DNA from 3 places in the Spartinivicinus ruber genome. Region 1 is predicted to be linked to each of the others. Evidence: predicted binding sites of a transcription regulator. Region 1 holds the regulator's gene; each other region holds the start of a gene.
The links. The regulator sigma-54, encoded in region 1, starts transcription at its own class of promoters, with help from an activator protein. The targets are predictions, from matches to a motif close to TGGCACNNNNNTTGCTNT.
Positions count from the first base shown of each region.

Region 2: a site for sigma-54 is predicted at 2,313-2,330, ahead of G4Y78_RS07725 (PEP-CTERM sorting domain-containing protein). Genes of this name have one in related genera too.
Region 3: a site for sigma-54 is predicted at 2,386-2,403, ahead of G4Y78_RS13925 (PEP-CTERM sorting domain-containing protein). Genes of this name have one in related genera too.

Region 1 is NZ_CP048878.1:5,048,984-5,053,278, forward strand. It holds gene lptA (lipopolysaccharide transport periplasmic protein LptA) at 1-149, shown strand, start outside; gene lptB (LPS export ABC transporter ATP-binding protein) at 212-937, shown strand; gene G4Y78_RS22940 (RNA polymerase factor sigma-54) at 1,175-2,695, shown strand; gene hpf (ribosome hibernation-promoting factor, HPF/YfiA family) at 2,852-3,160, shown strand; gene ptsN (PTS IIA-like nitrogen regulatory protein PtsN) at 3,186-3,647, shown strand; gene rapZ (RNase adapter RapZ) at 3,815-4,295, shown strand, end outside.
Region 2 is NZ_CP048878.1:1,601,652-1,605,946, reverse strand. It holds gene G4Y78_RS07730 (IS4 family transposase) at 42-1,187, opposite strand; gene G4Y78_RS07725 (PEP-CTERM sorting domain-containing protein) at 1,385-2,254, opposite strand; gene G4Y78_RS07720 (FAD-dependent oxidoreductase) at 3,135-4,295, shown strand, end outside.
Region 3 is NZ_CP048878.1:2,958,652-2,962,946, reverse strand. It holds gene G4Y78_RS13930 (hypothetical protein) at 1-1,122, opposite strand, end outside; gene G4Y78_RS13925 (PEP-CTERM sorting domain-containing protein) at 1,781-2,332, opposite strand; gene G4Y78_RS13920 (alpha/beta hydrolase family protein) at 2,792-3,292, opposite strand; gene G4Y78_RS13915 (IS1595 family transposase) at 3,378-4,295, shown strand, end outside.

The sequences.
Region 1 (4,295 bases):
CCAAACTGTTTCAAGAGGGCAATACTTTTACGGGTAACCAGATTGAATATTTTGCCAAGACACAAAAAGTTAATGCGAAAGGTGGCAAAACCAATGAGAGCCGCGTAGAGATGGTGTTACAGCCCCGTAGCAAAAGGCAAAATCAATGAGAACTGCTTTGTTAAAGCCAATCAACTTACAGCTCTGTATTTAAAAGAAATAAGCGCCGTATATGAGTATTTTGAAAGCCGAGCACCTCGCCAAAAGCTACAAAGGCCGTGCTGTAGTAAAAGATGTATCCTTACAAATTCAAAGCGGTCAAGTAGTGGGTCTACTTGGCCCCAATGGTGCGGGGAAAACCACCTGTTTCTACATGATTGTAGGTCTAGTCAAATCAGACCAGGGTAATGTATGGATTGATGAGAGTGATATTACCCACCTGCCTATGCATGGACGGGCTCAGGCTGGCATAGGATACCTACCACAAGAAGCCTCTGTATTCCGCAAGCTGACTGTCACTGACAATATTCTTGCTATTCTGGAAACCCGTAAAGAGCTAAATCGTAAGCAAAGACAAGAAAAGCTCAACTCACTACTTGAAGAGTTCAATATCACCCATATAAAAGACAGTAAGGGTATGAGTTTATCTGGTGGTGAAAGGCGTCGAGTAGAAATTGCCAGAGCACTTGCAACAGAGCCTTCCTTCATACTGTTGGATGAGCCATTTGCAGGCGTTGACCCAATTTCGGTAAAAGACATTAAAGACATTGTCTGGCACTTGAAAGACCGTGGCATTGGCGTCCTAATCACCGACCATCATGTTAGAGAAACACTTGATATTTGTGAGAATGCATACATAGTTAGTGAGGGGCATATAATAGCGGAAGGCAGTGCTGAAGCCGTAATGACTAACCAACAGGTGAAAGAAGTATACCTTGGACACGACTTTAAAATATAAGACAACTGGCAAGGATACTCATATAATTTTTAATACCCACTAAGAAATAACAAAGCTTCAGAAACAAAAGAAATACTGAAATAAACACGCAATTGAAATAAATAATAGGTGCAATGGAAATATTCAGTCGCTTGTTCAAGCAGCAACTCAGGTAACCGTATTTGAATTCACTTCCATTGTTGTTGACTTTGCCAAATCAAAACAGGCACGATTGCACTATAAGGTAATTATTTAGCAATGAAGCCATCCCTAGTTTTGAAAATTGGCCAGCAGCTGACGATGACTCCTCAGCTGCAACAAGCCATAAAACTACTTCAACTATCCACATTGGATTTACAGCAAGAAGTGCAGCAAGCACTTGAATCCAACCCTATGCTTGAGCTGACTGATGAGTCTGACAGCAACTCATCGGCTAATGGTGAAGCCAATGACTCACAGCAACTCAATAGCTCTGGCTTAAATGGATCAGATTCATCAGACAACGTAGATAAAAGCACATCTGAAACTTCTCAAGACAACTCAGACGAAACCAGCTGGTCAGAAGAAATCCCTAATGACCTTCCTGTAGATAGTGCCTGGGACGATGTTTACCAAACATCTTCAGCTCCTATTAGTTCTTCCTCATCAGCAGATGACGATGAGTATGACTTCAGCAACCGAAATGGCACGACAGAGTCTTTGCACAGCCACCTAGAGTGGCAGCTTAACCTTACTCCAATGTCTGATAACGACCGCTTAGTGGCTATTGCTATTATCGATGCGATCAATGACGATGGCTACCTTAGCTGTAGCACTGAAGAAATTTGGGAAGGCCTGGACCCTGAGCTGGAAATTACACAAGAAGAAGTGGAAATTGTGCTACGTCGCTTACAACATTTTGATCCTGTTGGTGTAGCTGCAAGAAACTTACAGGAATGCTTACAAATCCAGCTTTCTCACCTGCCGCAAGACACACCACTTCTTGATAATGCTAAGCTAATTGTAACAAAGCACTTAAACTTGCTAGGTCATCACGACTACAATCAGCTTATGCGCCGAACAAAATTGAAAGAAGAAGAGCTGGCAGAAAGCATAAAGCTGATCCAAGCCCTGAACCCAAAACCAGGTGCTGATATTCAACCGTCCGAAACAGAGTATGTCATTCCTGATGTATTTGTTAGAAAGCATAATGATCGCTGGTTAGTCGAGCTTAATGCCGAGGCCACCCCCAAACTACGGATTAATAGCAATTATGCATCTTTGGTAAAACGAGCCGACAGCAGTTCCGACAACACCTATCTGAAAAACCATTTACAAGAAGCTCGCTGGTTTTTAAAAAGCCTGCAAAGTCGTAACGAAACATTAATGAAAGTAGCTACTCGTATTGTCGAGCATCAACGTGGTTTTTTAGAATATGGTGAAGAAGCGATGAAACCACTGGTGCTGCACGATATAGCAGAAGCGGTTGGAATGCATGAATCAACCATCTCCCGAGTAACCACTCAAAAATTTATGCATACACCTCGCGGCATCTTTGAGCTGAAATATTTCTTCTCAAGCCATGTCAGCACGTCATCTGGTGGTGAGTGCTCTTCCACTGCTATCCGAGCTATCATTAAAAAGTTAGTAGCTGTGGAGAACCCTAAAAAACCATTAAGTGACAGCAAAATTGCCAGCTTACTGGAAGAGCAAGGCATAAAGGTGGCAAGACGAACCATAGCCAAATATCGTGAATCACTATCCATTCCGCCGTCCAATGAGCGAAAGCGGCTGGTGTGATGAAATAGGTTAGCGCGAAATTAAGCGTTATATTGACTAGCAACAAGCAATACCAAGCCTGCTTTCCATTACACTTAGTAATGAAGCAGTTGACAATCAGCCTAGCAAGTCAGTGAAGCTGATTACAACCATAAAGCCCTATTAGGAGGTCGTTGCATGCAAGTTAACATCAGTGGTCATCATGTAGAAGTGACTGATGCGTTGCGCCAATATGTCACCAAAAAGCTTGATCGCATTGAAAGCCATTACGATAGCATTACTAACGTGCAAATTACCCTAAGTGTTGAAAAGCTACGCCAAAAGGCAGAAGCTAGCTTGCATGTGCGTGGTGCTGACATTGCCGCCACTGCAGAATCTGAAGATATGTATGCTGCAATTGATTTACTTAGTGATAAACTAGGCCGGCAATTAAGCAAACACAAAGAGAAAACCCTGGATCGACTTCAGGGAGCCGGTATTCGTTAAAAAGTAGTTTACTTATTTATAAAGCATGAAAATCGAACAAGTCCTTCTCCCACAATGCACCCTTACCGGGGTGCAAGGGGGGAGTAAAAAGCGAGTTTTACAACTCATTGCCAACCTCTTAGCTGAGTATTCTGGTGATATTAATCCCAATGAACTGTTTGATAATTTAATCAATCGTGAACGGTTGGGAAGCACAGGTTTTGGCAATGGCATAGCGATTCCACATTGTCGTCTCGAAAGTTGTCTTAAGCCCTTTGCTTGCTTACTTAAACTGCAAGAAGGCATTGACTTCGACTCGATGGATGGTCACCCAGTAGACTTAATTTTTGCCCTGGTTGTTCCTGCCGAAGCCACAAATGAGCACCTCGCTATCCTTCAGGAAATTGCTACCCGCTTCGAAAACTCCAGTTATCGCAATAATTTACGCCGAGCTGATACTAATCCTGAGTTATTTGACGTTGCAATTCAAAGCGTACCTACCACATAAGCACAATAGTTAAGTTAGTTTTAAAATCTTCAAAGCCAGCTAATGAGTATTACTTAACTAATCTGCCGTATATCACATAAACTTTGTTATACTAGCCCAGAATATATTTGGGCTAGGATTGTACTACCAGCCCTACAAATGAATTAACAAAGCAACTCTGCATATTTATGAAGTTAATTATAATCAGTGGCCGCTCTGGCTCAGGCAAAAGTACCGGCTTACATGTGCTGGAAGATCAAGGCTATTATTGCATTGATAATATGCCTGCTGGTTTGCTTCCTGCCTTTGTTGAGGAAATGAAAAAGGAGCCACTGTACGACAAAGCAGCGGTTAGTATTGATGCTCGAAATGTTTCCCAGGATTTAAGGCGTTTCCCGGCTATTATGAATGCGCTCAAAGAGCAGCAAATTGATGCAGAAACTATTTATCTTGATGCTGAACACGCGACCTTACTAAAGCGTTTTAGTGAAACACGCCGTAAACACCCACTCTCTAGCCAACAGCGCTCCTTAGATGAGGCTATTAAACAAGAAAAAGAAGTTCTTGAACCTATCGCTAAAATGGCTGACCTTACTATCGACACCAGCCAGCTGTCTTTGCATGAACTGCGAGATATCATCAGTAAGCGCGTTGCTCGCAAGCAGCACA
Region 2 (4,295 bases), 2.9 Mb from region 1:
GATAATATTCAAATATATGTGCTATCACTGCTGTCCCACATTTACAGCATCCTCATTTGCTTATGATCATCTGTATTATTCGGTGGTGAGGGTGTAAATAATGCTTTAAGCTCTCTACGCTCAAACAAAGTGAGTTGCATGAGTCGAGCTATTTGAGTGATCGATAGTGTTATTCCATGAGAAAATTTTAGATAAGCGACGAGCAAATAAGCACACATGGCTACCCATATCTGGGTTAACACGGCATTTTTAGAGGTACCGACAAACGATTTTATCTTTAGGTTTTGCTTTATCCACTTAAAAAATAGCTCTATTTTCCAGCGTTCTTTGTAAATAGCTGCAATGGTGCTGGCTGCGAGCTTACTATTATTAGTTAAAAAGTAATATTGGTTGCCAGTCTCTGGGCATTTAAAACCGATACGACGTAAATGACCTTTATAAACAGCCCCTTGTTGGCTAGTCAACTGAATGTGCTGATCAGAAGTGACTGTACTGCTATTGTCGGTAGGCTGGCGCTTTAGTACACGGTATTTGGCTTGCTTTTTTAGTCGGGTTACAAAGAAGATTCCTTGCTCATTTAAAGTATTAAACCAGCGATAATCAGTGTAGCCACGGTCTACAGCAAGAATACTCCCCTTGGGGAGATCAAGGCTGCGTGCTATCTGTATTTCATGACATTTCCCTTCAGTAATACTCATAAATGCAGGCAAGTAGCCATTATGATCAAACCCAACATGTAACTTGATAGCACCTTTACTTTTTCGAAAATCTGCCCAAGGAAACATGGATAAACACAAGTCGATCACTGATGCATCAAGAGAATACAATGGATTTTTAAAACGAAACTTATGCCCTGGCCGATGATGATGACATTTATTTAATAACTTATAAAACAAGGCTTCATAAAGCGTAGCGGGTTGCTGTTCATTGACACGGGCCAAACTACTTCTGGTGATATTTCCAATACCATGGTGATAGCGTTTATGCTGCTGAATCGATAGGTGATCAATGATGTCACGCAAACTATTGCGACCTGAGAGTTGACCAAATAATAGCGCAACAAACTGCCCCCACCGAGTCATTTTACGTAGCCGTTGACCCGTATGATGCTGATTGGCTAGTGATTCAAACTCATGTCTAGAAAGCAACTGAAGTATTTGGTGCAAGATTGTGTTACGATGAGCCAAGGCTTAAATCCTCTGGTTTTGCAGTGTTTGGTTGCACTCTCATTGTAACAACTTATGGGGACTTAAGCCTTTTTTGTTTCAATCTTATGGGACAGCAGTGATGTGCTATCTACTTTCTACAAACTCTTAAATTCAACTTCACAAACAAAAAAGCGCAGCGTAAGCTGCGCTTTGAGTAGTTAACTTCTGCTTTGAAGCTAGCTTAACAATCTTCTCCTTGCTGCCATGCCTAACAACCCTAGTCCTAATATACCTAAGCTGGCAGGCTCAGGGACATACATCAACTGAGCAAAGGTATATAGAACTGTTTCTTCACCTTCCATTGTAATAAACATTTGATCCATTATAGCATTAGCAAAATCACCAGTAGGATCATTTATGGTATTAAAGATCGTCAGCATATAAGCTTCGCTATCAATAATCAGTTTAATTTGAATGGGTAGTGGAATATCTCCTAATAAAAATGCTGTGAATGCATCATCACATGGGTTTGGATCTCCATAGGGACATGGAGATGCATTATTGAGTGTTTCATCAAAGACGAAATTAAATAAGCTCAAGATAGAGTTGGGTATGTCTGCACCCGGCAACATTGCTGGTGTATCAGGGCTAGCCAATACCATTTCAGCTACTTCACCTAATGTAGGGCTACCAGGCAGTTCTTTATATCTTCCCTCACCAAGCGAGAACATACTACTTAAATTCAAACCACCAAATATTTGCCCACTAGCCAAAGTTGCTACTGGTGTTTGCAGCACCATATTGTTATGGGTAATAGTTGACAGTAATGCTGGGCTACCTGCAGTAGTAATATCCACTGATTTAATAGTATTTAGGGTTAAACTACTGGAAGTACCCCCTTCATCAGACCAGACTAACTCACTTTCAAAAGAAGCGCCTAAGTCTGTATTAGTAGCTACAATAGGAGCACCATCAGTGTCTAATACATTTTGAAAAATACCAGTGCTAGGAATTAAGTCAAAATGCAATAAAGATGCAGAAGCTGTGAAAGGTGCTAACAAAGTAGCTGAAAATAAAGCTGTTTTAGCAAAAGATTTCAAGTTCATTAGGGTTTCCCTCAAGGATATTAACGATAGCTTTTCAAGCCGCCTACGTGCATTCCTTATTGCATGTAGGGTACCAACCCTAAAAACTCGTGTTATTTCAACACATTATATTGATTTAATTCACAAGCATTACATTGCATGTAAAATATATAAACAAGATTTATAGTGATACAAAACAGTTGGTGGCTGTTTTATCAGTCTCACTACTTACTCTTGTTAGCACTGGAAGCTACTACACCAGACCAAGTGTTTTGACTAACAGTTACTTTTTAGTTATCAAGCAATGTATCTTGACTTTTCCTGCTGATGCTGCCAGGAAGTTATTCTCTTAAACTTCAAAAATCTCGCCCCAGAACCATCATGCTAAAAACTGCAACAATAATATAACATATTGGCGATTAATAATTTATCAGTGACAACTAAGATGGATGGATAGTTATTTGGTTTTCAGATATTTATTTTTTGAGAAAGTATAACTTAACCCAAGATATAGTTTTACCAATATCCTATTTTCCTTATATAAAAACAGGGTTTTAAAAATATGAACTAATAGCCTCATTAAATTAATGTATTGCCATTTTACTGATTTACTTTAGTCCAAAAACGCAATGGACGTTTATACGCTTTTCTATTTTCCTTGCTATTTTTAGCCATATCTGTTGAAGTAAGTTTAATATATTCGAGTTTAAAAAGTTTTATGACAGATAGATTACAGTAAACTTAGCTATAGATGATTCTGACAACAAACTAAAACATTATATAAAATTGTCATAAGTTATATTCTATTTTAAGTCTTTATGCACAATAGTATTATTTAATCAATTAAACTACAGTACCAGTTTTGTAGTCTGTTAATGACAGAATAAGAACAATAAATCCCATGAACAAACTATATGATTTCGCCATCATTGGCACTGGAGCTGCTGGCAGCACGCTTAGTTATTTTTTAAGCAAGTCTGGCGCTAGTGTTTGCTTGCTAGAAGCAGGTAAAAATACTCCTGTAGGTCAATACCCAACCAATGAATTACATGCTAACAGCCAATTATTTTGGCAAGGAGGCATGGAACTAAATAAGCAAGCGAATATTTTATTTTTAAGGGGCAAAGTGGTTGGTGGAGGCACTATTGTCAATCAATGTTTACTTGACCGCTTTGACCGAGCTGCATTTGATCACTTTAAACAACATTCAGGCATTAACTGGTTTACGAGTCAAGAATTCAATCAACATTATAGCCAGATAGAGCAACACATTAGGCTTGAAGTCATTCCTCAGCAGCATTGGAATGGTAATGCCCGCCTCTATGCAAAAGGGTTTGAGCATAATCATTTAGAATATGCACCACTCAGGCGTGGTCAAAGTCAGTGCCATAACCATAACATCAATGATTGTATTGTTTGTTTAGGCGGCTGTAATCGTCAGTCTAAGCAAAGCATGGTGGTTACATTTTTACCTAAAGCATTACAACAAGGTGTTCATTTAATAGATCAATTCCATGCACAACAAATCATCTACGGCAAACCACAAGTTGTTATTTATGGGCTTCAAGCCAATCAACCCATTCAGGTCAGAGCCAAACGTGTAATTGTTGCTGCTGGTGCTCTAGGCAGCTCTGAACTTTTATTAACATCTGGTTTCGGCCAATCCTTGCCTGCGTTAGGAAAAGGCTTTTTTTGTCATCCACAATATATGCTTTTCGCCGACATGCCAGACCCGGTGGATGCCCATAAAGGTGCTTTTCAAGCATTAAAGTCTGCAGATCAAAGGTTTCGTCAACAGGGCTTTAAGTTAGAAAATGTATTTGGAGGCCCGATTGCCATTGCTATGATGAAATCAGGCTATGGAATTTCTCACCATCAGTTTATGCAGCGTTATCGTCACTTAGCTTGTATCGAAGTCGCCATTCGGGACGAAAACCCTGGCCAGATAAAACTAACCCGAAAAGGACAACTGAAAATTTATAAAACTCTATCTGATCTTGACAACCAAAAGGCCATGGCAGGTATGGAGCAAGTGTATAATATTTTTGCTAGCCTCAACCCC
Region 3 (4,295 bases), 2.1 Mb from region 1:
AGTGAGGATACTATAGTCGTTATAACACGTAATAGATTTAAGCTTTCCCCAATTCACATCAATGGTTCTCGCCACGTTAAAAACAAAAATATTCGCTTCTGACGGAATTAAATATTTATCAGCATACCCTCCAAATAAAACTGTATCTTCACTCACCCCTATAGGGTTTTCTGGATGATATTCATAACGCATACCTTCAAAACGAATATTCCATTTATCAATGTAAGTATCACTATGCACAGCAACTGCCCAGTGATCTCCATTGTCATCCGTAACTGTATTATATATCTGACCAATTAAAGCCGATGTGCCAACCTCTGTTTTATTTGCATCACCATGTTTAAAAGTATAACCAACTCGGCCATGCAGCCGGTTACTTTCCTCATTTGCCTGCAAACCAAACCGACCACTATCATCGGTTAATAAATCATAAGTATAGCGCTCATCTTTACTAGAATTGCCCCACTCTTCTGTTTTAATAAAAGCCATCTGAGCATTCCATGGGTCTTGGGTATAAGTCAGCTTAGCACCTAAATCATAATCCCACTCTAAACCTGCGTAATAATGAGTACCCCACCACCAGTTATTATCCGCATAAGGCAAAATACCAAAGGGCGTCTCAATTACCCCCATTTCCCCCCGCCAGGTTTCATTAAAGTCATAGCCAACAATGGCCCGCACAATGGTATCTTGATAACTATAAAAGGCATAGGCAAAATCAAAATCAAAATCAAAATCAATTTGTTCAATTTCTCCTTTAGCCCCTAAAATCAATTTATTATATGAAGCCCTGCCAAGTCGACTATCATCACCGCCATGCAATGAGCCTGAATCACGCCATGCATAATTAAAGGCAAATGCCCCCGTTGGTGAGATAGTATTGGTTGATTCAGCTTTTCCCTCGCTGGGTTCATTATATTGTGTACTGGATACCACTTGCTGTTGAGGTGACTGCTGAGCTTGTTCAACTCGCTCTAATTTCTTCGTTAGCAAATCCAGCTGTTGTTTAAGCATTTCAATTTCTTGGCGCAGCTGTTGAACCTGAACTTTATCATTAGCTAATACAGGGTGAGTCACAAGTGCTAACACAACACTTGTGCAAAGAGCATGACTACTTTTCATGTTTCTACACCTAATGACTGCGAATGCATTATTTTCGTTTTAAATATGCAGTATAGTTGCAATACAATCTTTTACTAATATAGCTAAAGATCAAATACAGGGAATATATCAGGCAGGTAACAACTATCAATGAAATAAAGAGAAATGAAATAAACTTCATTGCCCTTCATTGATTATATTTGATGAAAGATACTGGCTAGGTAGGTAAAATTTAGGCAAAAAAAAGCTCTGGCAGATTAGGAGGGATGCCAGAGCGTGAAAGTGTACCAATTAGGAGTCAAGCGAGTAACTTAACTGTGGTACAGTTTACCAGCTGCTCATTATAACAATATTCGTAGATGTACCGGCACTAATGTGGAAACTACTTACTTAGCTTAAGTTAGCAAAGTCCTGTAAGCCTATAATAGCTATAAAAAAATAAACAGTGATTAGGATGATATTCAATAAAGATAGATAGCCGAGCTTTGTGTCAGAAAATTAATTACACTAACGTGCAGAAGCTAACAGGATATTAGGCTCTTTCAAAAGGAAAATGGCATGGGTGGATTAAAACAAAAACTATTATTTGTTAAGCCTGCCTCGAGTTAAATTCTCAGCAGGCAATAACAAATTAGCAGCAGATTAGAAAGCAACTAGATATACGATTTATAAGTAATAATTACTTCTTTTTCTTTTTTAACAAGCTAACACCTGCTAAACCTAGCCCCATCAGCAATAATGAAGCAGGAGCAGGTACTGGCACAGGTGGCTGTGGTGGCTGTACATAGGTAACTTGTGTATGAATGTCTGTTGGGCTTAAACCAGGTGTCCAGTTGTGAACTGTAAGGTTTTGATCTTCTCTTAAGTACAGTGCATATCTCTTATCAGCACCAGCATATTTGTGGCGTAAAACATTATAGCTTCTACCATCGCTATAAGAAACCTTACCAGTTAAACCCACTAACCAATCAATATTATTTCCGCCTTTATTTCTTAAGGCTTTAACATCATGATATTCAATAGTGAAATCTATACCTTGTCTGGTTGTTCCTTTAATTGTGGCTGTAGTACCGCCATTCCATGTTAAAGTTTGAGCTCCTTGGCGGTTATTCTTAAATTGGTAATCGCCTTTAAGGATAGTTGCCAAGCTGTTTTGTGAAACAAGTAATGCAGTTGCAGCAGCAGCGATAGCTAATGCTTTTTTACTTTTTTGAAAAACTGTTTTGCTCATTTTATGACCTTCCATAATAGATTTTATTGCACTTCCTAATCATACCAGCCTGCTAAGCAAGCCCAGTGCCAATTTTTCTAAATCATTATTTTGAAAGGATTTTTTTATTAAATTATGCATTTCAAAAGTAATTACCACCATAAAAAAGCAGTGCTTTCACATAGCTGTAAAATTTATATTTATCTTACATTTTTTAAACACCGCTTAGTCTACATCCTACTAGTAAAATGGCTAAAATAAGTCCGACAGGGCTGTCTTTTTGTATAAGCCATCACATAAAAGTTGTAAATTTTTTTAATATATTAGCGTTGCATTAAGAAATACTGAAGGGGCGAAAACAACCCTACCCATTGACTAATCAATCAATTATCTATTGTTTTTTTGGGTGAGCGATCAAATAAAAGGGTAAGCAGAATTAAGGTTACCCTTTTATCATTAATGTATCCCTATTAGCATTTATTATTGAATGGTTAAATAAGGATATAAATCTTCATCATAACCCTCATTTTGATCATCGAGAGTTTCAATCGCCATCGGGGTAACCCCTGTCCATCGTTTTAGCATTCGATCTGCCTGCTTACGATCCTGCTGGTTTAAAGTGACAATATTCTCTCCATGATTGCCTTTTGCCACCATAAATTTATGGGTGCTGCGGTAAGTGGAGTTAGGTAAAAAAAACGCTGCGGCTGTCCAAGGATCAATCTCACCATAAATCAACATCACATTCCGACTATGAAAAGTCACCCAATTACCCACATCCCACATGGCATGCCAATCAAATGGTTCTGGCCACTCAGAAACATATACACGATAATCGTTAGGATCGTACATCAGTAGGTCCTTTAAATGACGAGTCAGTAATTTAGGGTAACCAAACTGGGAAATAGCCTGATAAAAATAAGGTTCAAAAGTAGCAACACCTGCGTCTGTTAATAATGACAGAGGCCCCCACTCTTTCATAAAACTACCTAATTATCACTATACCTAAGCCATTAACTGCTGTATATTTGAACAGCATGGAAACTTAATTGAGAAGGTATAAATAATGGCTATCAACAAAGTTCAATTTCAAAAAGGCCTGAGTTTAAACGAGTTTCTCAAACAATATGGTACAGAAGAACAATGCTTTAATACCTTATACAAATTGCGATGGCCAGAAGGTTTTCAGTGCCCCAATTGTGGATACGACAAATGCTGTCAACTCACTACTAGAAAGCTTCAGCAGTGCTATAAATGTCACCAGCAAACATCTGTAACTGCAGGTACTATCTTTGAATCAACCAAATTACCATTAAAGACTTGGTTCCAAGGGATGTATTTGATCTCCCAAGACAAAAAAGGTATATCAGCCATAGAATTACATCGCCATTTAGGTATTTCCTATCAAGCTGCCTGGAGAATGAAACATAAGCTCATGAAAGTGATGCAAGAAAGAGAAGGCACCAAGCAATTGTCGGGTTTTATTGAAATTGATGATGCCTATCTTGGTGGTGAGCGTACAGGTTGCAAAAGAGGTAGGGGAGCAGATGGGAAAATACCTTTTGTAGCAGCCGTAGAAACAACAAAACAAGGTCAACCGACACGAATTAAACTGAGCATTTTAAAAGGGTTTAATAAAGAAGAGATAACGGCTTGGAGTAGGCAGAATTTGGCCAAGGGCAGTACCGTAATCTCCGATGGACTGGCCTGTTTTAATGGTGTCATAGAAGCAGGTTGTCTTCATGATAAAATTGTATGCGGTGGTGGTCGTGCATCAGTAGAGGAACCTGAATTTTATTGGGTTAACACCATCCTTGGAAACTTAAAAAGTGCTTTACGTAGTACTTATCATGCTATTCGCGCTAAATATGCACAACGTTATCTTGCTGAATTTCAGTATCGATTTAATCGAAGATTTAGCTTAGTAGAATTTATTCCTAGGCTAGCATTTGTAGCACTGAGAACACCTCCACTACCAGGTAAG